3 regions of the Cupriavidus metallidurans CH34 genome follow, and region 1 is predicted to be linked to each of the others. Evidence: predicted binding sites of a transcription regulator. Region 1 holds the regulator's gene; each other region holds the start of a gene.

The links. Region 1 encodes NrdR, which represses ribonucleotide reductase genes. Its sites were predicted from a motif close to CACNANATNTNGTG; they were not measured.
Region 2: RMET_RS26320 (ribonucleoside triphosphate reductase) is a predicted target of NrdR. The motif match lies at 2,200-2,213, and genes of this name have one in related genera.
Region 3: RMET_RS15460 (ribonucleoside-diphosphate reductase subunit alpha) is a predicted target of NrdR. The motif match lies at 3,600-3,613, and genes of this name have one in related genera.

The regions. Positions count from the first base shown of each region.
Region 1 covers NC_007973.1:2,908,795-2,918,628, reverse strand. Annotated here, with positions in the region: gene RMET_RS13480 (pilus assembly protein) at 1-1,529, opposite strand, end outside; gene RMET_RS13475 (pilus assembly protein) at 1,529-2,089, opposite strand; gene RMET_RS13470 (PilW family protein) at 2,083-2,943, opposite strand; gene RMET_RS13465 (hypothetical protein) at 2,940-3,329, opposite strand; gene nrdR (transcriptional regulator NrdR) at 3,607-4,074, opposite strand; gene glyA (serine hydroxymethyltransferase) at 4,220-5,467, opposite strand; ZMP/ZTP riboswitch at 5,650-5,752, opposite strand; gene ybgC (tol-pal system-associated acyl-CoA thioesterase) at 5,919-6,323, shown strand; gene tolQ (protein TolQ) at 6,320-7,003, shown strand; gene tolR (protein TolR) at 7,028-7,465, shown strand; gene tolA (cell envelope integrity protein TolA) at 7,489-8,571, shown strand; gene tolB (Tol-Pal system beta propeller repeat protein TolB) at 8,786-9,834, shown strand, end outside.
Region 2 covers NC_007974.2:1,829,630-1,839,463, reverse strand. Annotated here, with positions in the region: gene RMET_RS26330 (acyl-CoA dehydrogenase family protein) at 1-371, shown strand, start outside; gene RMET_RS26325 (fatty acid--CoA ligase) at 447-2,024, shown strand; gene RMET_RS26320 (ribonucleoside triphosphate reductase) at 2,235-3,959, shown strand; gene nrdD (anaerobic ribonucleoside-triphosphate reductase) at 4,007-4,198, shown strand; gene RMET_RS26310 (anaerobic ribonucleoside-triphosphate reductase activating protein) at 4,206-4,877, shown strand; gene RMET_RS26305 (hypothetical protein) at 4,879-5,625, opposite strand; gene RMET_RS26300 (LysR family transcriptional regulator) at 5,661-6,551, opposite strand; gene RMET_RS26295 (AMP-binding protein) at 6,660-8,213, shown strand; gene RMET_RS26290 (acyl-CoA dehydrogenase family protein) at 8,224-9,399, shown strand; gene RMET_RS26285 (tripartite tricarboxylate transporter substrate-binding protein) at 9,500-9,834, shown strand, end outside.
Region 3 covers NC_007973.1:3,343,088-3,352,921, forward strand. Annotated here, with positions in the region: gene RMET_RS15455 (ribonucleotide-diphosphate reductase subunit beta) at 1-283, opposite strand, end outside; gene RMET_RS15460 (ribonucleoside-diphosphate reductase subunit alpha) at 424-3,363, opposite strand; gene ampD (1,6-anhydro-N-acetylmuramyl-L-alanine amidase AmpD) at 3,882-4,484, opposite strand; gene RMET_RS15470 (sigma-54-dependent transcriptional regulator) at 4,477-6,159, opposite strand; gene RMET_RS15475 (histidine kinase dimerization/phospho-acceptor domain-containing protein) at 6,165-8,201, opposite strand; gene RMET_RS15480 (PP0621 family protein) at 8,198-8,470, opposite strand; gene RMET_RS15485 (cytochrome C assembly family protein) at 8,486-9,424, opposite strand; gene ffh (signal recognition particle protein) at 9,542-9,834, shown strand, end outside.

The DNA.
Region 1 (9,834 bases):
AGGTAGCTGCGAGTGCGCCCGTCGGGTGTTAGCGTGGTGAAGCTCAGATGCGCAGGGCCAACGTCGTCCAGCGTCGTGATCGATTCCCCAGGATGGGGGAGTGCAAGAGTCCAGCCATTCGCGCCGGTGTCCAATTGGGGCTGGCCCGTTCGGAAGATCACGCCATCGCCTGACACGCTGGCGTCGATCCGCGAGGGGGTGCCGCGCGGACCGCGCCCATCGGGAATTGCGGAAAGCTCGCCACCGCCCGCGTAGATGACGAGCGGTCCGCTGGACGGATGCATGACGATTGGTGCCTCGGCGGTGGCACTTCCGCGCTGACGATGCAGGCATCGTGCTGACTCCGCCTGCTGCGTCGCGCCAAGGTGATCGAGTCCGAATCGCCAAAGTCTGCCCGTGTCGTCGACGACGTAGGCGGCACGAGCGTGGCCACTTGCGTTGGCAAGTACGCTGGCTGCGAGCAGCCGGGTCCCGGTGGTGTCGGCACCGCATCCGGTCGAGGGCAGATATAGCCTTGGCACTGTGCCGGATGGGAGTCCATTCACGATGGGCCGGTCAAGCGGCAGCAAGGCAATCCCGGCAGGTGAGCTGGCTTCCGGCGCCGCGGTGACAATGGTCAGCGCGGCCCAGCGACGTGCGCCGTGTTCGATCCACATGAGTGCGCGTATCGGGCCCTGGCCTGTCAATGGCAACGTCTCGGAAGCAGGAATCTCCCAGAGCAGCCGGATCGGCGCTTCGCTTTCCGGTGACGAGACATCCAGGGCGAACACGGCGGCCGGCTGCCTGTCCGTCGACGGGATGCCGCACAACAACAGCGTCCGCCAGACTCCGGATGGATCCGCGTCGATGCTGTCCGGGCGCGGGCAAGGCGCCACGGGCATGGCGCCACCCGGTACGGTGAGGGCGGCGGAACCAGCTAGCGCGGCGCGCGGGAGGAATCCTGCAAGCTCCTTGCCGGTCACGGCATCGAAGCCATGCACGATGCCGTCGCGCGTACCGATCCAGACGGTGACCGGGCGGCTTGCGTGACGCAGGCGAAATTGGGCGTGTCCCGGTTGCATCGGCAGCCAGGCTGGGGCTGCCACAACGCGCACGCGGGCGCCGGCGCCGCTGGCCAATCGCGTGTCGCGCGGGCGAAGTGTGGCGTCCGTCCTGTCGCCTCGCAACCATGCAAGTCGCCTCGTGCCATTGCCACTGGGCTCGGGGGTGCGAAGTACTGCCTGGGCGTCGGCGTCAATGGTGTGCCAATGGAGTGGCACAAGGTGATCGCCACCGAGGTATAGCCTGCGCGAAGCGGTATCGCGCCAGTCGAGCTCGGCGCCCGCCTCCCATTTCGTGAGCACGGTGGAAGTGTGGATGCGCGCGGTGCGGAAGACGACTGCATGGAGCCGGCCGGTCCATGGAAAACTGCCTGCCGAGATGCGATAGCTGAGCGGAAGCTGACCGGTCGTGGAGCCATGGCTGGGGGCGGTCATGCTCAGCCAAAGTACCAGGATGACGATGCCGCCGAAGCATGTGCGATGGTGCATCACGGCTGGAACTCCGTCTGGAGCAGTGCTCGGACGCCGGTGTCGCGCCCAAAGCCCAACGCCGTGATGCGAAAGCGCGGCCAGGCGTCGGCTGTCAGGCCAGTTCGATCCTCAAGGGGTTCGATCACGTAACGAGGTGCCGTAGTCGCTCCGATGACATCGGCGGGCAGGATTGGCATGGTGATACCCGTGAACGTACCGGCATCGATGCCGAGATCTGCCGGCAAATTGCCCTCGAGCCAAGGCATCCATGCCGTCATGTCGCCATCGGCCATGCACAGTCCGCGTTGTGCTCCCGTCCCACACGTTCCGGGCGTTGGCCATGACGCCAGTCGCTCGCCGCCGACCTCCGCGATGGCGGCGATGAGATCCGCTTCCGCGTCGAGTAGCGCCACCTCGGCCGCGCGGAATGCAATCTCGCGGTCCAGCCACTGGCTCGTCATGCTTCGCCCGGCAAACAGCAGGTGCGCGGCGGCGGCGCCGATGCTAGCCATCATCAGCAGCAGGGTGGAGAGGAACGCCAGCAGCGCCGCACCGGAATGTGCGCGGAGGTTCAGCATAGGGCTTCCCGGCATCGAGACGGATTGCGTAGACGAACAGTCGTGGTGAGGGTTCGTTGTCTCGGCGCGCGACTGACAGTCGGGCGCTGTCCCTGGACGACGAGCGTGACCTGTACCGCTCGCACGTGATGCCAGGCGAGTTGTCGCTGTCGCGCCACGTCTTGAGCGTCAAGCAGAGCGGAGACGCGCTCACTCTCGCCTTGGCCATCGCCCTCATCGACCATGCCGAAACGCAATTGCATCGACTCGACGCCGCGCACAAGGGTGCCGGATGTGTAGGCGTGTGCCTGCGCGCGGTTGTCGCTGCGGCGCGGGTAACGGCACAGCAACTGGGGAACGCCGTCGCTACCCTTGCCGATATAGAAGACGTTGGTCGCGGCATGGTGTGCCGGCGGTGCGATGCCGTCGCCAACTGTTCTTGCGGGCAGCGCGTAGCCACTGCAGTCAGTCATCGTGCCGTCGGCCAGGCTTGGATCGGTTGCGCGACCGCTGCCGGAAAATCGCACGAGCAGTGCATCGCTGCCGCGGACGCCGCGTCGCCCACATTCCATCCCGTCGTCGATCGACGGCGCACCACAATCGTCACGGCCTTCAAGCGGCGCCTGTGGGGCGGGGTGTGCGGGCTCCAGTGCAACATGCGCGGGAATCCAGCCCGCATGCCGGATCGCATGGGCGATGATGGCCAATGCGCGCTGGCCGCGCTCTTCGATCTCGATCCCGTCTGCCACACTGGCATAGGCGTCGCGCATGACCTGCCACATGGTCAGCGCAGCGAGCATTGCAATCGCGCCAAGCGCGACACCGATCATCATGCCCACCAAGGTGAAGCCGTGATGCTGCGATCTTGCCCTCATGGCGCGACCCACAATGCCAGCCGGGTAGGCATGGTGGCGACTCCGGCTGCATCCGTCGGAGAACGGCTCTCGATGGTTGCGATCGCGAGGCGTTTGTCTGGCGCGCAACGCTCTTTCTGCTCGGCCAATCTGCAAAGTGGGATCGGGAGCGCGTCGCTGCCGGGTGGCTGCAATGCCATTGCACTTGCTTCGGCCAGTTCAGCGGCCCGCATCAGAGCGGTGGTCAGGCGTTCCTGTTCACCGGTCCAGCGCAGCGAGACCGTGCCGAGCATCCCCAGCGGTATCGCGCCCAGGCCGACGAAGGCCAGGCTCAGCAATGCTTCGAACAGGACGTGACCTCGGCACGAAGTCAATGAAGGGGAACAGGGGTGAAGGCGGGCAACCATGGCATATCGGTTCGATTGGAACGGAAGGCCACGATAACGGCGGGGATGGTGTCAGGACGTGTCTGGCTGTGGAGGATTGGTGTCAGTGTGTTTCCGAGTCGAGCCCGGAAACATCTGAGGGAGTGCCAGAGTCGCCAAGGGCGTGGCATCACGCAAGTTGGGCTTTAGAGGTCCGGGTTTGCGCACGCGCCATGAGGCGGACTTGCACGCGCGCTCGCTTGCCTGTCTCTAGCCAAGAGCGGCAAGTGGTGATCAGCCAGCTTTTTTGCGGTCCTTATTACCCCTTTCGTGGGGTAGATGACGAGAATTCGTCGAGCATTTCCCGGAATTCGGAAACGTCCTCGAAGCTGCGATACACGGAGGCAAAGCGGATATAGGCGATCTTGTCGAGCTTGCGAAGCTCACGCATGACCAGTTCGCCGACCTGGCTGCTCGGGATCTCCTTCTCGCCCAGAGCCAGCAGTTTTTCTTCGATGCGAGTGATCGCTTCGTCGATGGCCTCGGCGGAAACTGGCCGCTTGCGCAGTGCCAGCCGCATCGAATCCTTGAGCTTGGCACGCGCGTAGTCCACGCGCGAGCCATTTTTCTTGACGATGGCGGGAAAGAACAGCTCGATCCGCTCGTAGGTGGTGAAGCGGCGGTCGCAGGCTTCACAGCGGCGTCGGCGGCGCACGGTATCGCCATCTTCCGAGACGCGGCTGTCAAGAACCTGAGTGCTGGAATGACCGCAGAAGGGGCATTTCATGCCTGACCACCTGAAAGTAAGAGCCTGACCGCATTTTGCATCTTCGATTTCTGTTGCGGTCGTGCTGGTTGTTGAAACGGCGCTGCCACCTCAGAGGTGGCAGCGCCGTTCGTGTGCGCTAACTATAACGCGATCGACTGGCGAATCAGCCGTAGACCGGGAAGCGACGGGTCAGTGCGGCAACCTGTTCGCGCACGGCGGCGATGTTGGCCTCATCGTGCGGGTTGTCCAGCACGTCGGCGATCAGGTTGGCCACCTGGCGGGCTTCTTCTTCCTTGAAGCCGCGCGTGGTCATGGCCGGCGAGCCCAGGCGGATGCCCGAGGTGACGAACGGCTTTTCCGGATCGTTCGGGATCGCGTTCTTGTTCACCGTGATATGGGCGTCGCCGAGGATCTTCTCGGCTTCCTTGCCGGTGATCTTCTTGGCGCGCAGGTCCACCAGCATCACGTGGCTTTCCGTACGGCCCGATACGATGCGCAGACCGCGGGCGATCAGCGTTTCGGCCAGTGCGGCGGCGTTCTTGACCACCTGTTCCTGATACGCCTTGAAGTCCGGCTGCAGCGCTTCCTTGAAGGCCACGGCCTTGCCGGCAATCACGTGCATCAGCGGACCACCCTGGATGCCCGGGAAGATGGCCGAGTTGATGGCCTTCTCATGCTCGGCCTTCATCAGGATCACGCCACCGCGCGGGCCACGCAGGCTCTTGTGGGTGGTGGTGGTCACGAAGTCGGCGTGCGGCACCGGGTTCGGGTACACACCGGCGGCGATCAGGCCGGCATAGTGGGCCATGTCCACCATGAAGTAGGCACCAACAGCCTTGGCAACCTTGGCGATGCGTTCGAAGTCGATGCGCAGCGCGAAAGCCGATGCGCCGGCGATGATCAGCTTCGGCTTCTTCTCGTGGGCCAGCTTTTCAAGCGCGTCGTAGTCGATGTCTTCCTGCGCGTTCAGGCCGTAGCTGACCACGTTGAACCACTTGCCGCTCATGTTCAGCGCCATGCCGTGGGTCAGGTGACCGCCTTCGGCCAGGCTCATGCCCATGATCGTGTCGCCCGGCTTGAGCATGGCGAAGAACACGCCCTGGTTGGCCTGCGAGCCCGAGTTCGGCTGCACGTTGGCGGCTTCGGCGCCAAACAGTTGCTTCACGCGGTCGATGGCGAGCTGCTCCACCACGTCCACGTACTCGCAACCGCCGTAGTAGCGCTTGCCGGGATAGCCTTCGGCGTACTTGTTGGTGAGCTGCGAACCCTGGGCGGCCATCACGGCCGGCGAGGTGTAGTTCTCGGAAGCGATCAGTTCGATGTGGTCTTCCTGACGCTGGTTTTCCTTCTGGATCGCGGCAAAGACTTCGGGGTCGATCTGCTCGATCGTGAAGCGGCTACGTTCAAACATGGCGTGACTCGTCTGTTTAAAAGGGAGAGCGGATGGCACGGCCGGTACGAAAACCGGATGCCTGTCGACGCTACTCTGTATTGCGGGATTTTCGCGTATTAGGGCGCGCGGGGAAGGCACTGGCGTCCAGCACCGGGGGCGCGAAAACGCGACCAGCCGGTGCAGGGCGCACCCTGCTTCCCATTCGCTGCCCAGGCGAGCGGCAGGCGCATCGAATATCACGCCCAATGAACTTGCGCTTCCTCGTGGTAGTACCCACTGACTTCGCCAGTCGCGCAAGGTGGAATGGTTGCCGCAGAGTTTACGCGAGCAAGCGGCTTGCTGCAAGACGATGGCCGGCCCGGATGTGCGCCCGGCCCTGATCCGGCAAGGCCTGGCGAGGATTGGCTCGCAACTTGCTGTTGCAAAGTCACACACGGGTTTACCAGTGCACTCCGTTACAATGCCCGCCATGCCAAATTTCGTATGGCCGCTGCGCGTGTATTGGGAAGATACCGACGCAGGCGGCGTGGTGTTCTACGCCAACTACCTCAAATTCTTCGAACGGGCCAGGACCGAATGGCTGCGCTCGCTCGGCGTCGAACAGCAGAGCCTCGCGGATTCGTCCGGCGTGGTCTTCATCGTCCGCAGCACCACTGTGGAATACAATGCGCCCGCCCGGCTGGACGACCAGCTCGAGATCCGTACGCATATCGAACGCGTCGGACCGGCGTCGGTCCAATTTGCCCAGGAAGCCTGGCGTGGCGAGCTGATGCTGGCCGCCGGCCAAATTCGAGTCGGATGTGTCGATAAAAGCACGTTCCGGCCGACCCCGATTCCTGCCCCTGTTCTCGCCACTATCAAAAACGCTCGATGAATCCAGTGACCGTCACGCAAGACCTGTCGATCATTTCGCTGGTACTTCACGCCAGTCTGCTGGCACAGGCCGTCATGGCCCTGCTGCTGGTGATGTCCCTGTTCTCGTGGACCTACATTTTCCGCAAGCACCTGGCACTGCGCGCCGCGCGCACGCAGACCGAGGGCTTCGAGCGCGATTTCTGGGCAGGCGGCGACCTGCAGGCGCTCTATAACAGTGCGGTCAACAATCGTCACAACACCGGCGCCCTGGAACGGATCTTCGAATCGGGCATGGGCGAGTTCCTGAAGGCACGCGAACGCGGCAATGAGGCCGGCGCGCTGCTCGACGCCGCCCGTCGCGCGATGCGCGCCGCGTACCAGCGTGAAATGGACGTGCTCGAATCCCACCTGCCGTTCCTGGCGTCGGTCGGTTCGGTCAGCCCTTATATCGGCTTGTTCGGCACGGTCTGGGGGATCATGAACGCATTCCGCGGCCTGTCGAATGTGCAGCAAGCGACTCTCGCGTCAGTGGCGCCCGGTATCGCCGAGGCACTCGTGGCCACCGCGATCGGCCTGTTTGCAGCTATCCCGGCCGTGATCGCCTACAACCGGTATGCCACGGAAATCGACCGTCTGGCCATCCGGTTCGAAAGCTTCATGGAAGAATTCCTGAACATCCTTCAGCGCCAGACGCGTTAAACCGAGAGCGGGGGAGCACCAGTCATGGCAGCCATTCAGCGCCGCGGCGGATCACGCCGTCGGGCCAGTGCGGAAATCAACGTCGTGCCGTATATCGACGTGATGCTCGTGCTGCTCGTTATCTTCATGGTGGCAGCACCAATCGTGAACCCGGCCGTGGTGGACCTGCCGTCAGTGGCCAATGCCACACCGCAGCAACAGACGCCGCCGATCATCGTCACCGTGCACGAGGACGGCGAGCTGACCGCGCGTGGCAAGGACAACGCCGGCAACGCGTTCGAGCGCAAGCTCGACAAGCGCGGCCTGATCGATTTCGTGCGCCAGCGTCAGAATGAAAATCCGGACCAGCCGGTGGTGATCGCCGCCGACCGCTCCGTCAAGTACGAAGCCGTGCTCGACGTGATGTCCGTGTTGAAGGCCGATGGCGTCAAGCGCGTCGGCCTGATGGTGAAGTCCAAGTAAGCGCCCCAACGTCGCAACTCAAAGTGGCCAGCCTTTCGTCCCGTCATCCGCATCAACGGCCCGCGCGCGCGGTGGAAGCCGCCGCCTATCCGTACCAGCCAGTCAAGGAACGCGGCACGCTTCGCTCGTTCCTGTTGGCGCTGGTGATGCATCTGCTGCTCGGCATCGTGCTGTACTACGGCGTGCACTGGCAGAGCAGCACGCCGGTGGGTGCCGAGGCGGAGCTTTGGGAAGAGGTGCCGGACGTCGCGCCTGCACCACCACCTCCGCCGCGCCCGGTGGAACTGCCGCGTCCCACGCCGCCTGAGCCTGCCGTGCGCAGCAAGGTCGAGGAAGCGGCCGATATCGCCCTGGAACGCCAGAAGCGCAAGCAGGCCGAAGAGGCCGCCGAGCGCGAAGCGGCGAAGCAGGAGGCCGCGCGCAAGGAGCAGGAGCGCAAGGACCAGGCGAAGAAGGAACAGGAAAAGAAAGACCAGGAAAAGAAGGAAGCCCAGCGCAAGGAAGACCTGCGTCAGCAGCAGATCGAGGCGCAGCGCAAGGAAGACGCGAAGAAGAAGGCCGACCAGGAACGCAAGGAAGCCGCGGACGCCAAGGCGAAGGCGGAGGCTGATCAGAAGGCGAAGGCCAAGGCTGACGCGGATGCCAAGGCGAAGGCCGATGCCGAGCAGAAAGCCAAGGCGAAGGCCGACGCCGATGCCAAGGCCAAGCGTGACGCCGCGGCCAATGCCCAGCGCAAGAGCGAACTGGCCCGCCTGCAGGCAATGGCCGGTGGCGGCGTTTCGTCCGGCGGTGGCGTCGGCAGCGCCGCGGGTTCGGGCGCCGGATCGGGAGGCAAGGCTTCGCCGGGCTACGCCGACCGCGTGCGTCGCCGTGTGAAGCCGAACATCATTTTTGGTGGCGATGTCGAGGGCAATCCCGCAGCCGTGGTGTCGGTCTCACTGGCGCCGGATGGTTCGCTGCTGTCGGCGCGACTGACCAGGTCGAGCGGTAATTCGGACTGGGACAACGCCGTGCTGCGTGCAGTGCAGCGCTCCGATCCGCTGCCGCGCGATGAGGACGGCAAGGCACCCGCAAACTTCACGATTACGTTCAAACCGAAGGATTGAGCGGGCGAACCGTGTCGATAACGCCATGTTTTGCAACATAATGCAACCTTCATCGTGGGCGTTAGGTCCCACCGCTACCATGAATGGTTGCCTGACGCGGCCGGCAGCGTGCAATACGTACGCTTGTGGGGCCATGCCAAGCCGCATGTCGCCCGTCTCGCCGTGTTTGCTGTGCCGCCGCAACGATGAAACCTGAAATCGACTGAGGAGCAGCATGCGAAAGCTTTGGGCCCCCAACTGGCTATCCCGACGCCAGAACGCCAATCCCACCCGCGACCAGAGTCGCCATGCCTTGATGGCGTGGCTGGCTGCGGCATTGATGTCGGCGGGCGCGGCGCACGCGCAACTGAACGTGGAGATCACCGGAGTCGGCTCGAACCAGTTCCCGGTAGCGACCGCCAACTTCCAGGGCGAGGCCCAGGCCCCGCAGAACCTGACCGCCATCATCCGCAGCGACCTGACGAACAGCGGACGCTTCCGCAACGTCGACCCCGCAGGTGCGACCGTGGCCGAATCGGCCCAGGTGGACCTGGGCAGCTGGAAGGCGAAGGGCGCCGACGCGTTCGTGGCCGGCAGCGTGACGCCGACCAGCAATGGCCAGTACGAGGTGCGTTTCCGCCTGTACGACACCGCCAAGGGGCAGAGCCTTGGCGGTCTGGCATTCACCGTCACGCAGGGCCAGCTCCGCGTGACCGCGCACAAGATCGCCGACTACATCTACGAGAAGCTGCTCGGCGAGCGCGGCGTGTTTGCGACGCGCCTGTCGTATGTGTCGAAGGTGGGCAATCGCTACCAGCTTCTGATCTCCGATTCGGATGGCCAGAACGCCCAGATCGCGCTGACCAGCACCGAACCGATCATCTCCCCCGCGTGGTCGCCCGATGGTCGCCGCGTGGCCTACGTCTCGTTCGAAGCCAAGAAGCCGGTGGTCTACGTGCATGACCTGGCAACGGGCAAGCGTGTTGTGGTGTCGAATCAGAAGGGCAACAACAGCGCGCCGTCCTGGTCGCCCGATGGCCAGCACCTGGCCGTGTCGCTCTCCCGCGACGGCAACACGCAGATCTACCAGGTCAACGCCGATGGCTCAGGCCTGCGTCGCCTGACCCGCAGCAGCGCCATCGATACGGAGCCGCAGTTCTCCCCGGATGGCCGTAGCATTTATTTCACCAGCGATCGCGGCGGCGCGCCGCAGATCTACCGTATGCCGGCGTCTGGCGAGGAATCCGGCGCAGCGCAGCGCGTGACCTTCAAGGGCAGCTACAA
Region 2 (9,834 bases), on a different replicon from region 1:
CCGTCTTCCGGCAACGGCTGGGCGCCACGTATGTGCGCGTGGCGGCGACCGAGGCGGCGGAGTTGCGGCTGTTCTCCGGCGTGGCCTCGGGTACGTCGATCGGCGCGGCGTCGAGCATGATCAAGTTGGTCGGTACCGAGACGGCACAGGCCATCTCCGAGCTAGCCGTCGACGTGCTCGGACCCTATGCGCTGCCATTCGTGCGGGATACCTGGGCCGAGATCCAGGGCCGCGCTGCCGACCCGCGTCTGGGTCCGGACGATGCCGCCCCGATTGCGCCGCGCTACTTCAACTATCGCAAGGCATCGATCTACGGCGGTTCGAGCGAGATCCAGCGCAACATCATCGCGCGACAGGTATTGCGGCTCTGAGTGCCCGCATTGGCGTCCCTCGACGCCATTTGTCACCAGTACCCATCCTATCAATCAAAAAGGGAGACAAGGCTCATGGAGACGGAATACCTCGCGACGCTGCCCAGCGCGATTCGCCACTTCGCCCGGGAGCGGGCCGGGGCCATTGCGTACGCCTTCGAAGGCCGCGAGACCACGTTTGCCGATTTCGATCGCCATACGGATCGCGTGGCGCAGGCCCTGCTGGCCGACGGCGTGAAGGCTGGCGACCGCATCGCCTATGTCGGCAAGAACAGCGACCACTATTTCGAACTATTCTTTGGCGCGGCCAAGATGGGGGCCGTCATTGCACCGGTGAGCTGGCGGCTGGCGGGGCCCGAAATCCAGTACATCGTCTCGCACTGCGACGCGACGCTGGTCTTCGTCGGCCCCGAGTCATCGGCATCGGTTCGCAACCTGCTGCCAGCGCTGCCACTGGTGCGCCGCGCCGTGGCGATGGAGGGCGGGGAGCCAGACTGGCCGGCCTACACGGAATGGCGCGACGCGTGCCCGGATACACCACCGGCGCACGAAGCGAAGCCCGCCGACGTGGTGCTGCAGCTCTACACGTCTGGCACTACCGGACGTCCCAAGGGCGTGATGCTGATGCATCGCAACCTGACCAGTGGTACCGAGATCTCGATGCGCGAAGGTGCCGACTGGTCGCAATGGAACGACGAAGATGTGTCGCTGGTGGCCATGCCGGTGGCGCATATCGGCGGTTCGGGCTGGGGCGTGCGCGGTGTTCTTGTCGGCTGCAAGGGTGTCGTGGCGCGCGAATTCGATCCGGGCAAGGTGCTCGACTATATCGAGCACGACCGCATCAGCAAGCTGTTCATGGTGCCGGCTGCGATGCAGATCGTGCTGCGTGATCCGCGCGCGCGCCAGGTGGACTATTCACGCCTCAAGCACATGCTGTACGGTTCGTCGCCGATTCCCGCAGCGCTGCTGCGTGAGGGCATGGCGGTGTTTGGCTGCGGCTTCGTGCAGCAGTACGGCATGACGGAGACCACGGGCACGATCGTGGCGCTGCCGCCGGAAGATCATACGCCCGCCGATGTCCCGCGCATGCGCGCCGCCGGCAAGGCCATGCCCGGTAGCGAGGTGGCGGTGGTCGGGCCGGATGGCCAGAGGCTGGCTGCCGGCGAGGTGGGCGAAGTGGTGATCCGCTCGCCGCAGAACATGGCGGGCTACTGGAAGCAGGAGGAAGAGACCGCCCGCACCATCGACGCCGACGGCTGGCTGCGCAGTGGCGATGCTGGCTACATGGACGCGGACGGCTACCTCTATATCCACGACCGGGTCAAGGACATGATCATCAGCGGCGGGGAGAACATCTACCCGGCCGAGGTGGAGAGCGCCATCTACGGCCACCCGGCCGTTGCCGACGTGGCCGTGATCGGTGTGCCGGACGAGCGGTGGGGTGAGGCGGTCAAGGCGATGGTGGTGCTGCGCCCGGGTGTGGCCGCTGACGCCGACAGCATTCTGGGCTGGGCGCGCGAGCGTATCGCGGGTTTCAAGGTGCCCAAGAGCATCGACTTCATCGATGCCATGCCGCGCAATCCGTCGGGCAAGTTGCTGCGTCGGGCGCTACGGGAACCGTACTGGACGGGCCGCACCCGGCAGGTGAACTAGGCACTCCGGGGCCGGGGAAGGGCACATCCGGCGGCAGATGACGCCGGGCGGTCGAGGTCTGGATCGCCTTCCTGGCGAGATCTGCCCGACCCGCCGCCCGATGTGTCGCCCCCCGCAGCGGTGTCGCCGTTTGATCTGTCGCAACACCACCTATGGTATCGATATAGATAATCCACCCCATATTTTGTGCGTAAGCACGGGAGGGGTGCGATGCAACAGAACATCCGGGGCGCGACGACTGTCGACGTCGAGTCGTCTATCAATGAATACCTGGACCGCAAGGACTGGCGGATTCACGCCAACGCCAACCAGGGGTATTCGCTGGGCGGACTGATCCTCAATGTGGCCGGCAAGGTCACCGCCAACTACTGGCTTTCGCATGTCTACGCGCCCGAGGCTGGCGCCGCGCACCGGGAAGGCGACCTCCATATCCACGATCTCGACATGCTGTCCGGCTATTGCGCCGGCTGGTCGTTGCGCACTCTGCTGCATGAAGGCCTCAACGGCGTGCCGGGCAAGGTGGAAGCCGCGCCGCCGCGGCATATGTCGAGCGCGGTCGGGCAGATCGTGAATTTCCTGGGGACGATGCAGAACGAATGGGCCGGCGCGCAGGCCTTCTCGTCGTTCGACACCTATATGGCGCCTTTCATCCGCAAGGACGCGATGACGTACCCCGAGGTCAGGCAGCACATCCAGGAGCTGATCTATAACCTCAACGTGCCGTCGCGCTGGGGCACGCAGACGCCATTCACAAACCTGACGTTCGACTGGACATGTCCCGACGATCTCAAGGAACAGGTGCCCGTCATCGGCGGCGAGGAAATGCCGTTCCGCTATGGCGACCTGCAAGCGGAGATGGACATGATCAACCGTGCGTACATCGAGGTGATGACGCAGGGCGATGCCAAAGGGCGCGTCTTCACGTTCCCGATCCCCACCTACAACATCACGCCGGATTTCCCGTGGGAAAGCGAGAACGCCGCGCGGCTGTTCGAGATGACGGCGAAGTACGGCCTGCCGTACTTCCAGAACTTCGTGAATTCGGACCTGACGCCCAATATGGTCCGGTCCATGTGCTGCCGGTTGCAACTGGATCTGCGTGAATTGCTCAAGCGCGGCAACGGCTTGTTCGGCAGTGCGGAGCAGACCGGGTCCCTGGGTGTGGTCACCATCAACTGCGCGCGACTCGGTTACCTGTATCAAGGCGACGAAGCCGCACTGCTGAACCGGCTCGACTCACTGCTGGACATGGGCCGCGACACGCTGGAGGCCAAGCGCGAGCGTATCCAGCAACTGATGGACGAAGGGCTGTTCCCCTACACGAAGCGCTACCTGGGCACACTGCGCAATCATTTCTCGACGCTTGGCGTGAACGGCATCAACGAGATGATCCGCAATTTCTCGGGCGATGCGTACGACATCACTACGGAAGCCGGGCACGCGATGGCGATGCGTCTGCTGGACCATGTACGCGGGCGGATCGTCGAATTCCAGGAAGCCACGGGCCACATGTACAACCTGGAGGCAACGCCAGCGGAAGGCACCACGTATCGCTTCGCGCGTGAAGACCGCAAGCGCTGGCCCGACATCCTGCAGGCCGGCACGGCCGATCAGCCCTACTACACGAACTCGTCGCAGTTGCCCGTCGGCTTTACCGACGATCCATTCGAGGCGCTGGCGCGTCAGGAATCCCTGCAATCGAAGTACACCGGGGGCACGGTCCTGCATCTCTACATGGGCGAGCGCCTGTCGAGCGGGGAGGCCTGCAAGCGGATGGTGCGTCGCGCGCTGGAGTCGTTCCGGCTGCCTTACATCACGATCACGCCGACGTTCTCCGTCTGCCCCAAGCACGGCTATCTGGCCGGCGAACACCGCTTCTGCCCGAAGTGCGACGAGGACATTCTCGCGCGCAAACGCGCCGCGCTGGCGGCGTGAGGTTTCCCGATTTTCAACCCGACGTTTCGCACATGAGGAGCAACGCCATGACTGATCTCGCTGTCGCCCGCCATTTCTCGATCGAACCCGCACTGGCACTCAAGGACGACGAGCGCCAACCCTGCGAAGTCTGGACCCGCGTGATGGGCTACCACCGTCCGGTGGCGAGCTTCAATACCGGCAAGAAGGGCGAGCATGCCGAGCGCACGTTTTTCGATGAGATCCGCTGCGCGGCCTGAGCCCATTGTGGCAGACCTGAAAGTCGGCGGCTTCACGCCGCTGACCAGCATCGACTTTCCCGGGCGGCTGGCCGCCGTGGTGTTCTGCCAGGGGTGCCCCTGGCGTTGCGACTACTGCCACAACCCGCACCTGATCCCGGTCGCCAGCCCGTCCGCGCGGGTCTGGGAAGACGTGCTGGCATTCCTGGCGCGGCGGCGCGGCCTGCTGGATGGCGTGGTGTTCTCCGGCGGAGAGCCCACGCTGCAGGCCGCGCTACCGGCCGCCATGCGCGACGTGCGGCAACTGGGTTTCGAGGTCGCCCTGCACACGGCCGGCATGTATCCGGACCGCCTGGAGGCCGCGCTGCCATGGGTCGACTGGGTTGGCTTCGATATCAAGGCGCCCGCGCACCGCTACGACCACGTGACCGGCACGCCCGGAAGCGCCACACGCGTGATGGACTCGCTGGCGCGTCTGGTGGCAAGCGGTGTCGCCTATGAATGTCGTACGACCTGGGATCCCGAGCTATTCGATGAGGCCGATTTGATGGCGCTGCTGCATACGCTGGCGGAGAAGGGCGTCCTGCGCTGGTCGTTGCAGGTCTGCAATCGCGCCGGAATGCCGGTGCCGCACCCGGCGGGGATTGCAGACCGCATCGCCGCGGCGTGCCCGCGGATTGCCGTGCGAATGCCGGCCTGATTTACTCAGCCACGTAGCGTTGCCACGCGCCGGTTTCCTGACACACGCCAACCCGTTCGCAATGCAGCCGGACCTGCTCTTCGTCCAGATCGCGTGCGGTCGATCCGTCGCTGTCGAACGCGATCTTGAGAGCCCGTGCCACGTGGGCATTCTCGATCGGCAGCTCCCAGGTCAGGAACAGCTGGGTGCAATCCTGATTCGCTGGAAAGTCGGCGGCGCTGAAACGGCTGCTGCCGCGTGGGATCACTGCGTGAGGCTGGCAGGTATCGAAGATCAGCACCGAGCCCCGCTGCAGCGGAATGCGAAGATCCAGCAAGGGGAAGTGGACGTCCTGTCCCTTGTCCTCGCTCAGGAAGAGATTGCAGAATGCGGCGCCGCCATACTGGTCGCCGTCATGGTGATACCGCGCCCCGCGACAGACCATAAGCGCCACATCGCTCGCGGCCAGCACTTCAGGCAAGCCGAGCGTGCTCGCCCAATCCGAGACCGCGCGCACGCAGCGCGAATAATCCGGCCAACGCACGCGTGCTCGCGCCAGGGGCATGACTTCGACATCCCCCACTTCCAGGTTCATGTGATGTGAGATTTCGCGCGCCCAGTCTGCGGTCAGCCGGGCAGGGGGCTCTGGAATGTCGACGGTGCCGGAGAGCACAACGTCACTCACGCGCCGGCTGCGGATGGCGTCGCCACTCCAGTAGTAGGCGGTGAGGGAATCCTGAAGATGCGGTTGCGGGTGGCTGCGGCTCATAGGCTGCAGTGTAATGCGCGGGTCCCGATCGTCCCTCATTGCATCCGCGCCTCGAAAATACCGATCATGCGCAGGGCCAGCGGCGAGAGATAGGCACCCGCCCGCGACATCACGCCTACCCGTCGGCCCAGGTCCAGGGCATCAGGTCGCAGTGCGATGGGGCGCAGGCCCGTCTGTGCGCCATTGCTGGTTGATCCCGCGATGCAGAGCATTTCGGTGCCGCGCACCAGATCGAAGAGGGCCGTGCTGCCGAAGTCGGTCTCCACGCGCAGGATCGGTGCGGGCAAGCCCAGTTCCGTGAAGGCGGCGTCGATCTGCTGGCGGATCAGCACGTGCGAGCTAGGCAGCAGCCACTGCTGGTCGGTCAGGTCCGCCAGCGTCAGGTTGCGTCGTCGTAGCAACGGATGATTCTCGTCGGCCACCACGGCCAGGCGGTCGGTGAACAGTTCACGCGATACCAGGGCCGGGTTCGCCTGACGCGGCAACGGGGCGATGGCCAGGTCGAGTTCGCCGGCCTGCAGCAGGTCCATCAACTCGCGCGCCACACGCATCGTCAGGCGCAGTCGTGCCACTGGCCGCTCGCGAATCAGTTGCCGACACGCGCCCAGCACCAGCGCATTGGGCATCGAAGGGGAATAGCCGAGGCGCAGCATCCCTTGTTCGCCGGTCTGGATGCCGCGCATTTCCTTGATTGCATCTTCATATTCCAGCCGGATCCGGCGTGCCCGTTCCAGAAAGACCGCTCCCGCCTGCGTGACGCGCATACCCAGCGTCGTGCGTTCGAACAGCGGTACGCCCAGTTGCGCCTCCACGCGCTGCACGGCCTTGGTAAGTGCCGGCTGGGTCATGTCCAGTGCCTCGGCGGCGCGCCCGATGCCACCGTGGGTTTCCACAGCCAGGACGTATTCCAGATCGCGAGTCTCCATCGCACATTCCTAGTATTTATGACTTTATTCCAGTCAATGCATTGTAGTGATGCCCGTCATCTTACAGACTGGGCGCACAAATACCAGACACGTTGCAAGGAGACATGCATGACGTTCGCCTACTTCCTCAGGCGCGCCGCTCGTTACTGGGGCGACAACCCGGCCGTGCTGTACCGGGATCGCGTGCTGACCTATCGCCAGCTCGACAAGCGTTCCACGCGGCTGGCGAACGCGCTGCTGGCGCTGGGCCTGACCCGTGGCGACCGCGTGGCGATCCAGGCGCGAAACTGTCCGGAGATCGTGGAGATCGAATGCGCGCTGTACAAGGCCGGGCTGGTCAAGGCCGCGCTGAATCCCCGTTTCACCGCCGAAGAGGCGTCGGATGTCGTGGAAAACTGCACGCCGCGCGTGATGATCGTCGGCCCCGGCTACACGCGATACCAGCGGGAATCACGCGGGTTCGGCTGCGTGGAGCATTTCTTTGCGATTGCCGGGGCGGAGGGCCAGTACGGTGCCTATGAAGCACTGATCGATGGCGGCGCCACCACCGCCATCGACTATGTGCCGCAGCCTGACGACCTCGCCGTGCTGCATTTCTCGTCGGGCTCCACCGGCAAGATCAAGGCGGCGATGCAGAGCTATGGCAACCGGCTGGCGTCGATGCGCAAGATGATCCTGGGCATGGATCGCCCTGCACGCCCGGGCGATCGCCTGGCGTTGATCGGGCCGATTACCCATGCGTCTGGCATGTTGATGCAGCCGTATCTGTTCCTTGGCGCCACGCTGGTCCTGTTCGAGAAGTTCGAGCCCGCGCACTTCCTGGCCGAGGTGCCGCGTCTGAACCTGACGCACGTGTTCATGGTGCCGGCGATGATCAACCTGCTGCTGGCCGAGCCCACGCTGGCCACGGCAGACCTGAGCTGCCTGAAGACGCTGGCCTACGGCGCCGCGCCCATGGCGCCCGCACGTATTCGCGAGGCGTGGGAACGCATCGGCCCGATCCTGTCGCAAGGCTACGGCGCCAGCGAATCGACGTCCGGCGTTACCCGGCTATCCACGGCAGATCATGCCGAGGCACTCGCGCGGCATCCAGAGCGACTGGCATCGTGCGGTCGCGCCATGGGGGAAACCGAGGTGCGGGTCGTCAACGAACGCGGCGAGGAGGTCTGCGACGACGAGATTGGCGAACTCGTGATTCGTGGCGAGGATGTGTTCCAGGGCTACTGGGGTGAGCCCGGTCTCACCAGCGAGGTGCTGGTCGACGGCTGGCTGCACACCGGCGACCTGGCGCGTGTGGATGCCGATGGCTACCTGTACCTGGTCGATCGCAAGAAGGACATGATCATCTCGGGCGGCTTCAACGTGTACCCGACCGAAGTGGAAGCCACGCTGTACCAGCATCCGGACGTCATGGAAGCCTGCGTGATCAGCGTGCCCGATGAAACCTGGGGCGAAAGCGTCAAGGCCGTGGTGGCGCTGTGGCCGGGCCGGCAAGCCAGCGCATCGGAATTGATCGGCCATTGCCGCGCGCGCATCGCCGACTACAAGTCGCCGCGCACGGTCGATTTCGTGGCCGAGCTGCCCAAGAACGCAAGCGGAAAGCTGGCGCGCAAAGTCGTGCGGGAACAGTACTGGGTGGGCGCCAGCCGCCGCGTCAATTAAGGGGCACATCATGTTCGAACATCTGACCAACCCCGTGCTGCTGGATACGCGCGTAGCGATCCAGCGCTTCATCGACGAGGAACTGCGGCCGCTGGAGCGCGAGCTGGATCTGGGCGCGGAAGACCCGTGGCCGCGCGACGTGCTGCGCAACGTCTGGCGCCGTTCCAGCGAACTCGGGCTCTACGCGGCATGCCTGCCCGTGGAACTTGGCGGCAAGGGTCTCAATATCGCGGAGCAGTGCGCGCTCAAGGCCGATCTGGCCGCCAGCGGGGCGGTGCTGGCGCCGCACGTGCTGGGCGATCTCGGCGGGCCGCCCCGCGTGGGCAACATGCTCAAATACGCGACGCCTGACCAGATCGAACGCTACTTCCAACCGGTAATTCGCGGAGAGAAGTCCACGTGCTTCGCGCTGACGGAGACGCATTCTGGCTCGGATGTGCAGAGCATTCGGACCAGTGCCGTCGTAGATGGCGATGATCTCGTCATCAACGGAGAGAAGCACTACATCAGCGGTGCGCCGTTCGCGGACTTTGCCATCGTGATGTGCGTGACCGATGCCGCCACCGCGCCACCGTCGATCACGGCGGTGCTCGTCGACCTTGATTTGCCGGGCGTGACCGTCAGTACCGAGTACGTACCGATGTCTGGCCAGCATATTGATGGCGATATCCGCTTCGAGAACGTGCGTGTGCCGCGTGCGAACATCTTCGGTGGCGAAGGACGTGGCTTCAAACTCGGCATGTCGCGCATCAACGTCAACCGGCTGCTGCATTGTCCGTCGATGCTGGGGCTGGCCATGAGCGCGTACAAGGCGTCGGTACAGTACGCGGGCGCGCGCCGCCAGTTTGGCGGCCCGATCGCGCGTTTCCAGGCCATCCAGCACATGCTGGCCGATATGGCGGCCGCGCTGTGGGCGTGCGAGAGCATGATCGCGCAGACAGCGATGCTTGCCGATGCCGGCGCTGACCTGCGCATGAAGGCGGCGGCGTGCAAGCTGTTCGTGTCGGAGCGCTGCTTCGAGGTGGCCGACAAGGCAGTGCAGATTCACGGCAATGTGGGCGTGACGCGCGGCCATCCGGTGGAGCAGACCTGGCGCAAGCTGCGCATGTTCCGCATCTTTACGGGCACCAGCGAGATCCAGCGGAATACGATCGCCAAGGCGATTCTCGATCCCACTGGGGCATGACCATCTGGCCTGATCGGGTCTGACCTGACCGACGGGCCTCAACGCATTTGCGTGGCGACATTGCGATACAAGACAATGCGCCGCATGACAGGAGACAACCATGAATCGTCGTCAGTGGTTTGCCACGGCAGGCGCCGTGGCCGGTGCCACGGCCTTGAGCGGCATGATGAGCCGCGTGGCCAGGGCAGCCGCACCCTATCCATCGCGCCCGATCCGGTTGATCGTGCCGTTTATCGCCGGGACCGCGCCGGACTCGATGGCCCGCACGATCTCCGCCGAACTGGCGCCCGTGCTGGGCCAGCCGCTGGTGGTGGAAAACATCGGTGGCGCGGGCGGCATCATCGGCGCTCGCGCGCTGAAGCGTGCCGAGCCGGATGGCTACACGCTCGGTGTGCTGGCCAATCAGCACGTGATCAACGTTCACCTGTATCGCGA
Region 3 (9,834 bases), 430 kb from region 1:
TCGCGCAACCGGCCAGATACTTTTCCCATGCCCACTTGTACTTGAACGGCACGAGCTGGTTCACGTCCGTGGCGCCGTTGATCACGCGCTTGTCGGCGGCGTTCACGCGGCGCGTGCTTTGCGCGGCGGCGGCGTTGGGGTTGTTGCCGAGGATGCCCGGCTCGGTGGCTGCCGGCGGCAGCACGCCTTGCTGGTCGACCGACGTGGCGACGGCAGCGGGTTGCAGGGCAGGCTGCGGCGCGGCCTGCGGTGTGGCTTGAACGTCGTCGTCCCAGCTCAGCATGTTGTTTCTCCGATGATTCGATCAGGGGCGGCTGTGGTCAGCTTAGGCGCATCGGCTATCGATGTGCCTGGCCCTCTCCCCCGGCCCCTCCCCCGCACAGCGGGAGAGGGGAGCAGACCGAGGGTACTTTCAGGTGTTGCTTACTGGCAGGCTTCGCACTCTTCGAAGCCAGGATCGCCCGGACGCATCGTGCAGACCGCGCCCTCGGCCTCCGGCATCGCCGGTGCAGCCGACGCGGCAGCATCGATGCCCGACTGGCCGTCGGCGCCCGACGACACCGCGTTCAGCGAACCGCGCTGCACGGTGGACTTCTCCACGTGCGTGGCAGCCATCGTGCGCAGGTAGTACGTGGTCTTCAGACCACGCAGCCAGGCCAGCTTGTAGGTGTCGTCCAGCTTCTTGCCCGAAGCGCCGGCCATGTAGATGTTCAGCGATTGGGCCTGGTCGATCCACTTCTGACGGCGGCTGGCGGCTTCCACGAGCCAGGTCGGTTCCACTTCGAACGCCGTGGCGTAAATGTCCCGCAGGTCCTGCGGAATGCGGTCGATGCGGGCCAGCGAGCCGTCGAAGTACTTCAGGTCGGCGACCATCACTTCATCCCACAGGCCGCGTTCCTTCAGGTCGCGCACGAGGTAGTCGTTCACTACCGTGAACTCGCCCGAGAGGTTCGACTTCACGTACAGGTTCTGGAACGTCGGCTCGATGCAGGCGGACACGCCGATGATGTTCGAAATGGTCGCGGTCGGGGCGATCGCGATGCAGTTCGAGTTGCGCATGCCGTGCTGCTTGATGCGACCGCGCAGGCTGTCCCAGTCCATCGTCGACGACAGGTCGACGTCCAGGTAGCCGCCACGTTCTTCGGCCAGCAGCTTCAGCGAATCCTGCGGCAGGATGCCACGATCCCACAGCGAACCCTCGTAGGTGCTGTAACGGCCACGCTCTTCGGCCAGCTCGGTCGACGCCTGGTAGGCGTAGTAGCACACGGCTTCCATCGACGTATCGGCGAACTTCACCGCGGCGTCGCTGGCGTACGGCGTGCGCAGCACGTGCAGGCAGTCCTGGAAGCCCATGATGCCCATGCCCACCGGACGGTGGCGCAGGTTCGAGTTGCGCGCCTTCTCCACCGCGTAGTAGTTGATGTCGATCACGTTGTCGAGCATGCGCATCGCGGTGCGGATCGTCTTCTGCAGCTTGGCGTGATCCAGCACGTACGTGCCATCGGCCTGTTGCATCAGGTGGGCCACCAGGTTCACGGAACCCAGGTTGCACACGGCGATTTCGCTCTCGTTCGTGTTCAGCGTGATTTCCGTGCACAGGTTCGAGCTATGCACCACACCCACGTGCTGCTGCGGGCTGCGGATGTTGCACGGGTCCTTGAACGTGATCCACGGATGGCCGGTTTCGAACAGCATGCCCAGCATCTTGCGCCACAGCTGCATGGCCGGCACTTTCTTGAACAGCTTCAGTTCGCCGTTGGCGGCCTTGGCTTCGTAGCCCAGGTAGGCCTGCTCGAATGCCTTGCCGACCTTGTCATGCAGGTCCGGGCAGCTGGCCGGCGAGAACAGCGTCCATTCGCCATTTTCCATCACACGCTTCATGAACAGGTCCGGAATCCAGTTGGCCGTGTTCATGTCGTGCGTGCGGCGGCGGTCATCGCCGGTGTTCTTGCGCAGTTCGAGGAATTCCTCGATGTCCAGGTGCCACGTTTCCAGGTACGCGCAGACCGCGCCCTTGCGCTTGCCGCCCTGGTTCACGGCCACGGCCGTGTCGTTGACCACCTTCAGGAACGGCACCACGCCCTGCGACTTGCCGTTGGTGCCCTTGATGTGCGAGCCCAGCGCGCGCACGTTGGTCCAGTCGTTGCCCAGTCCGCCAGCGAACTTCGACAGCAGCGCGTTTTCCTTGAGCGCCTCGTAGATGCCCTCCAGGTCGTCCGAGACCGTGGTCAGGTAGCACGACGACAGCTGCGAGCGGCGCGTGCCCGAGTTGAACAGCGTCGGGGTCGACGACATGAAGTCGAACGACGACAGCAGCTGGTAGAACTCGATCGCGCGCGCTTCACGGTCCTTCTCTTCCAGCGCCAGGCCCATGGCCACGCGCATGAAGAACGCCTGCGGCATTTCGATGCGCACTTCGTCCACGTGCAGGAAGTAGCGGTCGTACAGCGTCTGCAGGCCCAGGTAGTTGAACTGGAAGTCGCGCGAGGCGTCCAGCGCGGCGCCCAGGCGGGCCAGGTCGTACGTGGCCAGCTTTTCGTCGAGCAGTTCGGCTTCGATACCGCGGGCGATGAACTTCGGGAAGTACTCGGCGTACTTCGTCGCCATCTCGGTCTGGGTCACTTCGGCGCCCAGGATTTCCTTGCGGATCGTGTGCAGCAGGATACGGGCGGTCACCTGGCTGTAGGCCGGGTCCTTCTCGATCAGCGTGCGCGCGGCCAGGATGGCGGAGTCGTAGACCTGCGTCATCGGCACGCCGTCGTACAGGTTCTTGAGCGTTTCCTTCAGGATCGGCTCTGCGCTGACGGCCTTGCCGAGGCCGCTGCAGGCGTTGTCGATCAGCGCGTGCAGCGCCACCAAGTCCAGCTGGTACGTCACACCGTTATCGGTCACGTTGAACGACACGCCGGCTTCCTGCACGCGGGCCACCGCCTGCGCGTTGGCCTGGGCACGTTCCTGCGTGCGCTTTTCGCGGTACAGCACGTAGGCGCGGGCCACCTCATGTTCGCCCGAGCGCATCAGCGCCAGTTCCACGTGATCCTGCACGTCTTCGATATGGAACGTGCCGCCGTTCGGACGGCTGCGCACCAGCGCGCGCACCACATTCTGGGTCAGTTGCTCGACGATCTCGCGCACGCGCGCGGATCCCGCGCCCTGGCCGCCGTTGACGGCCAGGAATGCCTTGGTCATGGCCACGGCAATCTTGTTCGGCTCGAACGACACCACGGCGCCGTTACGGCGGATCAGCTTGTAGTCCTGATAGGTAACGCCTGCAGCGACGGGGCTCTGCTGCGCAATGCCGGCTGCTGCGCCAGCAACGCCAGTCACGCCAGTGGTTTGTTGTTCGTTTTGGGCCGTTTGCATGAGGTAACTCCTGTTTTAACCCTTGTATTGAAGACTTCTGCTGAAGATGACAAAGTCCCTAGCAAAATGCGCTCCAGAAGACACTCGACACTGGCCATGCCAGGCGAGAACCAAACTGCACAGGCGTTCATTCTGCTAGGGACTCTTTTACAGCCCGACCCGGTTGAATTTTGTGACGCACACACCGCAAGCTGCTGCAGCGAGGCTTCACTCTTGGGTCGGCTCCCCGGAAAAACCACTAGATGTAGTGGTCACATCGAAAATCTGGGCTAAGTATAGTGAAACGAGACTGAATGACCAGTCTTGACAATCAGCTTTCACATTGCCGGGCCGGCGGTGCGGCAGCGCCACAATCCCGCAAAGCCCGCTGCCTCAAGGGTTCGCGGCGAGCCGTTCGGTGGCGCACAAGATTTTGAAAATATTTCTATGGGAACAGGTCGGCGATAGGTGTCCCAGAATGTGGCAGCCGTCGTGACGATTCGGGGCCCGGCGCACCCTATTTGACACCCCTGGAAAACCTACCTTGCCTGCCGGTACGGCATCATCGCCAGCGGCAGCGCGGCCTGTTTCGCAAAGCGGCTCCAGTCGAAGTAGGGGCCTGGGTCGGTCTTGCGTCCCGGAGCAATGTCGCTGTGGCCAGCGACGCCCTGGATCGGATAGGCGGCCCGCAGGGCACTCACCAGCGCGGCGACCGTCTCGTACTGAGCTGGCGTGAACGGCTGGTCGTCGGTGCCCTCGATCTCGATGCCGATCGAGAAGTCGTTGCAGCGTTGGCGTCCGCAATAGTCGGACTGGCCGGCGTGCCACGCACGTTGTGTGCAGGCGACAAACTGAACCGGCTCGCCATCGCGACGGATCAGGAAGTGGGCCGATACCCGGACATCGCGAATCGTCTCGAAAAACGGATGGCGCGTGGCATCGAGCCGATTCTGGAAGAACGCCTCGATATCGTCGGAGCCGAACTGCCCCGGCGGCAGGCTGATGTTGTGCAGTACCACCACATCGACCGCCATGCCTTCGGGGCGGGCGTCGAAGTTCGGGGACGGCACGTGGCGGGCTGCGGGGACCCAGCCGTCGGCGTTGGGCCGCCAGTCGCGGACCCGGCCTGCGGCGTCAGACATCGCGCCCCTCCCCTTCGGCCAGCGATTCGCTATCGTCCCGGCCGCTGCGCCCATCCTCCTCGCAGATACCGAGCTGTTCGATCCGATACCGCAACTGGCGGAAGTTCAAACCCAGCAGCGGCGCCGCGGCGGTCCGGTTGAAGCCGGTCTGCCGCAAGGCGCGCAGGATCAGCTCGCGCTCCATCGCCTCCAGGTGCGCGGGAAGATTAATTGGGAACGTGGTGGCAGCCGGCGCGCCAGCATCGGGGGCAGGCACGGCGACCGGCCCTGCCACGGGAATCGGGGCCGGCACGGGCGCCGGTTCTGGCATCACCGCCACGGGTGTCGCCGGAGCGGGCACGCCCCAGGCTCCGGCGTTACCCCACCGGTGATACATGGCTGCCGGCGGCACGGCAGTCAACGGCGGCGCCGCCATGGCCGTCTGCATCAGCGCGGCACGCTCGATGCCGGTGTCGAGCGGCCCCAGGTCGGCCACCTCGATCTCCTCGCTCTCAGCGAACGCGTAGGCACGCTCGAGCAGGTTCTCGAGCTCGCGCACGTTCCCCGGAAATTCGTACGCGCAGAGCCATTCCAGCGCCGCGCGCGACAGCCGCTTGGGATGCGCATCGCCGTAGCGCACGGCCAGATGCTCGAGAATCGCGCGGGCAAGCACCGGGATGTCCTCGGCGCGCTCGCGCATCGTGGGCATCCGGAGTTCAAGCACGTTGAGGCGGTAGTACAAGTCCTGCCGGAATGCTCCGGCGGCGACCATCGCCGCCAGATCCTTGTGGCTGGCGCACATGACGCGCACATCCACGCTGTCTTCCTTGCTAGCGCCGATCTTGCGCACGCGGCGTTCCTGCAACGCGCGCAGCAGCTTCACCTGCATCGCCAGCGGCAAGTCCGCGACCTCATCGAGCAGCAGCGTGCCGCCATTGGCGGCCTGGAAGAACCCGCCGCGCTCGGCGTCGGCCCCAGTAAAGGCGCCTTTGACGTGACCGAAGAACTCGGCCTCCATCAGCGTCTCAGGGATCGCGCCGCAGTTCACGGCCACAAATGGATGCGCCGAGCGCGCGCTGATCGCGTGAATCGCTCGCGCCGCCCGTTCCTTGCCGCTGCCGGATTCGCCGCTGATCACCACCGGTGCCATGCTGCGCGCCAGGCGCGGCAGCGAGCGCCGTACCTCGTGAATTGCCGGCGAGACCCCCGGTAGCAGCCCGGCCGCGCGATCGCCCAGACTGGCCCCATCGGTCGCGTCGGACGCGTCCCCCGCATCGGCCTGATCGGATGTGTCGTTACCGTTCGCACCGCGCTGGTGACGGCCCAGTGCGTTGAGAATCAGCGTGCGGAGTTGCTCGAGAGATACCGGCTTGGCGATGTAGTCGAACGCGCCGGCCTTGAGCGCATCCACCGCGTTGTCCGCGCTGCCATACGCCGTGATCACGGCCACCGGGGTGCGCTCGGGCGACGCCGACAACTGGCGCACGATCTCGATGCCGAGGCCATCGCCGAGCCGCATGTCGGTCAGCACCAGGCTGTAGCGCCGCTCGGCCAGACGCAGGCGGGCCTCGGCCAGCGAACCGGCCATCACCACGTCATGCCCCATGCGTCGCAGCGAGATATCCAGCAGCTCGCGCAGGTCGGCCTCGTCGTCGATGACGAGAATCGGATCGGGTGCGGACAATCTGGGAGGCATGGATATCAGAGCTTGGCCGATGGTTGAAATGGCTGGGCATTCGCGACGTCGGGCACTTCGTTGCGCAGCGTCAACACGAATGCCTTGCCGGGAAGTGTATCGCGAGCCCCGACGAGCATGCCGGTGCGGTCGAGCAGATCCTCTAGCACGATCGCGCCGTAGCGCACCTGGGCGTCGTTCGCGCCGCACAGCTCGCGCGCCATGAACAGCCCCAGCCCGGTACCTTGCGGATTACTGGTGAAGAACGGCTCGAACAGGCTGCGCTGCTGCTCGCGCGTGACTTCCGCGCCATCGTTCCAGACAATCAGTTCGGCATGGTGCTGGTCGAGCGTATGCGCCAGCAGGCGGATCGCGCCCGGCAGCCGGCTGCAATAGCGCCATGCGTTGTCGAGCAGGTTGCCGAGCACCTGCTGCAATTGCGACATGTCGAAGATCACCGGCCCCTTCAGATCGACGGTGATGCGGATCGCATTGGCGTTCACCTCGGCGCGGGCGCCGGCTCGCGAACGCATTTCCAGCCGCCACCGGTCCACGACTTCGGGCAGCGCCTTGGCCAAATCGACAGCGCTATGCCCGGTGCGCGGGCGGCGCGACAGTTGCAGCACATCGGAAATCACCTGATCGAGCCGTCGCACGTTATCGCTGATGATGCGCAGCAGGCGGGCATCGATGTTGCCCTCGCCACCGCCTGAGTCGGCCAGCAGTTCGTTGGCCTGGCTGATCGCCGCGAGCGGATTGCGGATCTGGTGCGCGACGCTGGCGACCAGTCGACCCATCGCGGCAAGTTTTTCCTGCTGGACCTGCTCGGCAATACGCTCCCAGCTTTCGATGTGCACCAGCACCGTGTCACGCATCTCGCTACGCAGCAGCGCCTCGTCCGCCGGGCTCCAGGCCATGGCCTCGTTCTGGGCGATGGCCAGCCGCAGGCGCGCGGCGCCCTCGGGCGACATATCGTTCCAGCTGGTTGTGTCGAGGCCCGATGGCGAGGTCAGTGCACCCGCCAGCGTCGAACGCAGCCCCGCCAGGCCGGGCAGCACGAAGCGAAGGCGCAGCCGTGTGTGCATCGAGTTGCGCGCCGAGGAGGACGGGCGCGATGGCAGCGGCAGCAATTGCAAGATGCGCGGGACGTCGTCCTTCATGCGGATCCAGTCGCGCAGCATCTCCAGCAGCGGTTGCAGACGCGGCATTCGACGCAGGTCGAACAACACGTTCTCGCGCTCGCCAACACGAACCTGCCCTTCGCGAATCCGCTCGTTTTGCTGCACGCCAAGCAGCACGAGCGCGGCGGGATTTGCCGCCACAACGACGCCATTGGCACGGACCAGCATCACGCCGTCCTGCATGTCATTGACCATCAGCCGGTTCACGAGTTGCTGCAGGCGCAGTTCCTGTTCGCGCGCCAGCGCCAGTTGCTCCTGGGCGATCTGGCGATTGGCAAGCATGTACATCACGAGCGCCGCGATCATGAACACAAGCCCGAACAGGCCGGAACCGAGCAGGTTCACATCGACCTGGCGCGTGATCAATGTTTGCAGGAGCGGCGGGCCCATCACGAGCAGCGCCGACACCGAAGCGGCAAACAGCGCAAACGTCAGGCTGGTCAGCGCGCCCGCCTCGATCACGGGCAGCAGGAAAATCATCGCCAGCCCTTCGCCCTGGCTGCCGAAGTGACCGAGCGCCGCGTAGATGGAGGCCAGCAAGACCAGATCGACCAGCACCTGCACGCGCACGCGCACGTGAAAGTGGTTGCGCCACAACGTACCGAACAGCGTGACGAGGGCGATGGCCAGATAAGGCAGCACGACCGGCATGGCCGAGGCCAAGCGCGCGTTCGTCGCCACGTTGAAGACGTCGGCGCCGGCGGCGGCGCGTTCGAGCGGCAGCCAGGCATAGCCGACCAGCAACACAGCGACGGCAAGCCGCGTCCAGCAGAAGTACCGCTGCAGCCGCCAGTGGAATTCAGGTGGCTCCGACTGACGCCAGAGCTTGACCAGCACGCGCCAGCCGTTCAGATGGGACCAGGCCGACGCCGGCGCCGTCATGAACGCGTGCCGTGATCGCCCTCGCCGGGCATGTCTGGCAAATGGCTACGGCGGCAGTAATGCAGGCCGTGCCATGCGATGGCATCGCCGCGCGGCAGATGCACGCCGCAGTGCGCGCACTGGACCATCGGTTCGATGTTTTCGTCGCCAGCGCCCGTGCGGCGCGGCGGCGGCTCCTGTTTCTCGGCGGTCTGCCGCGTGCCGGCGCGATCGCGCAGCCACCACAAGATGCCCAGCACGATGGCCAGCAGTAGGAAGATTCTTGCCATGTCGGGGCGAAGGGATCAGGTGATACGGTGCAGCACCACTTCCATGACGAAGCGGCTGCCCACATAGGCGAGAAGCAGGATCCCGAACGACGCGATCACCCAGCGTAGCGCGGTGCGGCCGCGCCAGCCCCGGAAATGGCGTCCAACCAGGATGCCGCCAAACATCAGCCAGGAGATGACCGCGAAGACGGTCTTGTGATCGATCCGGAACGCGCGCGCGAACAGTTGCTCGGAGAACAGGAAACCGGACGCGATCGTTAGCGTCAGCAGCACGAAGCCCGCGGCGATCAGCCTGAACAGCAGCTTTTCCAGCGTCAGGAGCGGCGGCAGCAGGTCCAGCCAGCGTCCGAGCCACTGGCTCGATGCCGACTCCGTCCCGGCCGGGCGATTGAAGCCGTGCAAGCGTCGCTCAGCCATCAGCATCAGGAACGCATGGAACGCCGCCAGCGTGAACAGGCCATACGCCACGTTGGCGATCACGAAATGGAGCTTGAACAGCGGACGCGCCGCGTACCCCAGGATCAGCGTGCCCGGGAACGCCAGCGGCATCAGGCTGGCCAGCATTGCCACCGGGAAAACGACCAGGCCCAGGCCGGCCAGCGAGAAGAAGAAGCTCTCGATCCAGTAGATGCCCACACCAAGCCAGAGCATCGACGACAGCGCGAAGGCGAACCCGAACACCATGCGATCCGCCGGAAAAATCGTTTCATGGAGCAGCACACCGTGACTGACCAGGGCCACCATCACCAGCCCGTGCCACCAGGCCGGCTGGCCCTCGGCGCGCCCGCCGGCAGCGGGCGGCATCAGCACTGCGGTGGCCGCCGCGCCGGGACGCCCCGGATGGCCAGGTGTGGCCCCGCCGGCAGCCGCCAGTCGCGGGTTGCGGGTCGCCCAGCCATGAAAGGCCAGGCCGCAGTAGAGAAGTGCCGTCAAGGCATACAGTACAATGGCCATTTGCGCAGTTTACCTTAGTGCCAATGCCGGTGGATTCGCTGGTGGATTCCCGCCACAATGCTGCCACGGCACCACCTGCGCCCCGCACTCAAGCCGACTTTCCTCCCTCTTCCTGCCATGCTGGATAACCTCACTCAACGCCTGGCGCGGGTCGTCAAGACCATGCGCGGCGAGGCCCGACTGACCGAGGCCAATACCGCCGAGATGCTGCGCGAAGTGCGCCTTGCCATGCTCGAAGCCGACGTGGCACTGCCGGTCGTGCGCGAATTCATTGCCCGCGTCAAGGAAAAGGCCCTTGGCGAGGACGTCGTCACCAGCCTGACACCGGGCCAGGCCCTGGTGGGCGTGGTGCAGCGCGAGCTGACGGCGGTCATCGGCGGCGATGAAGCCGTTGCCGACCAGAAGTCCAA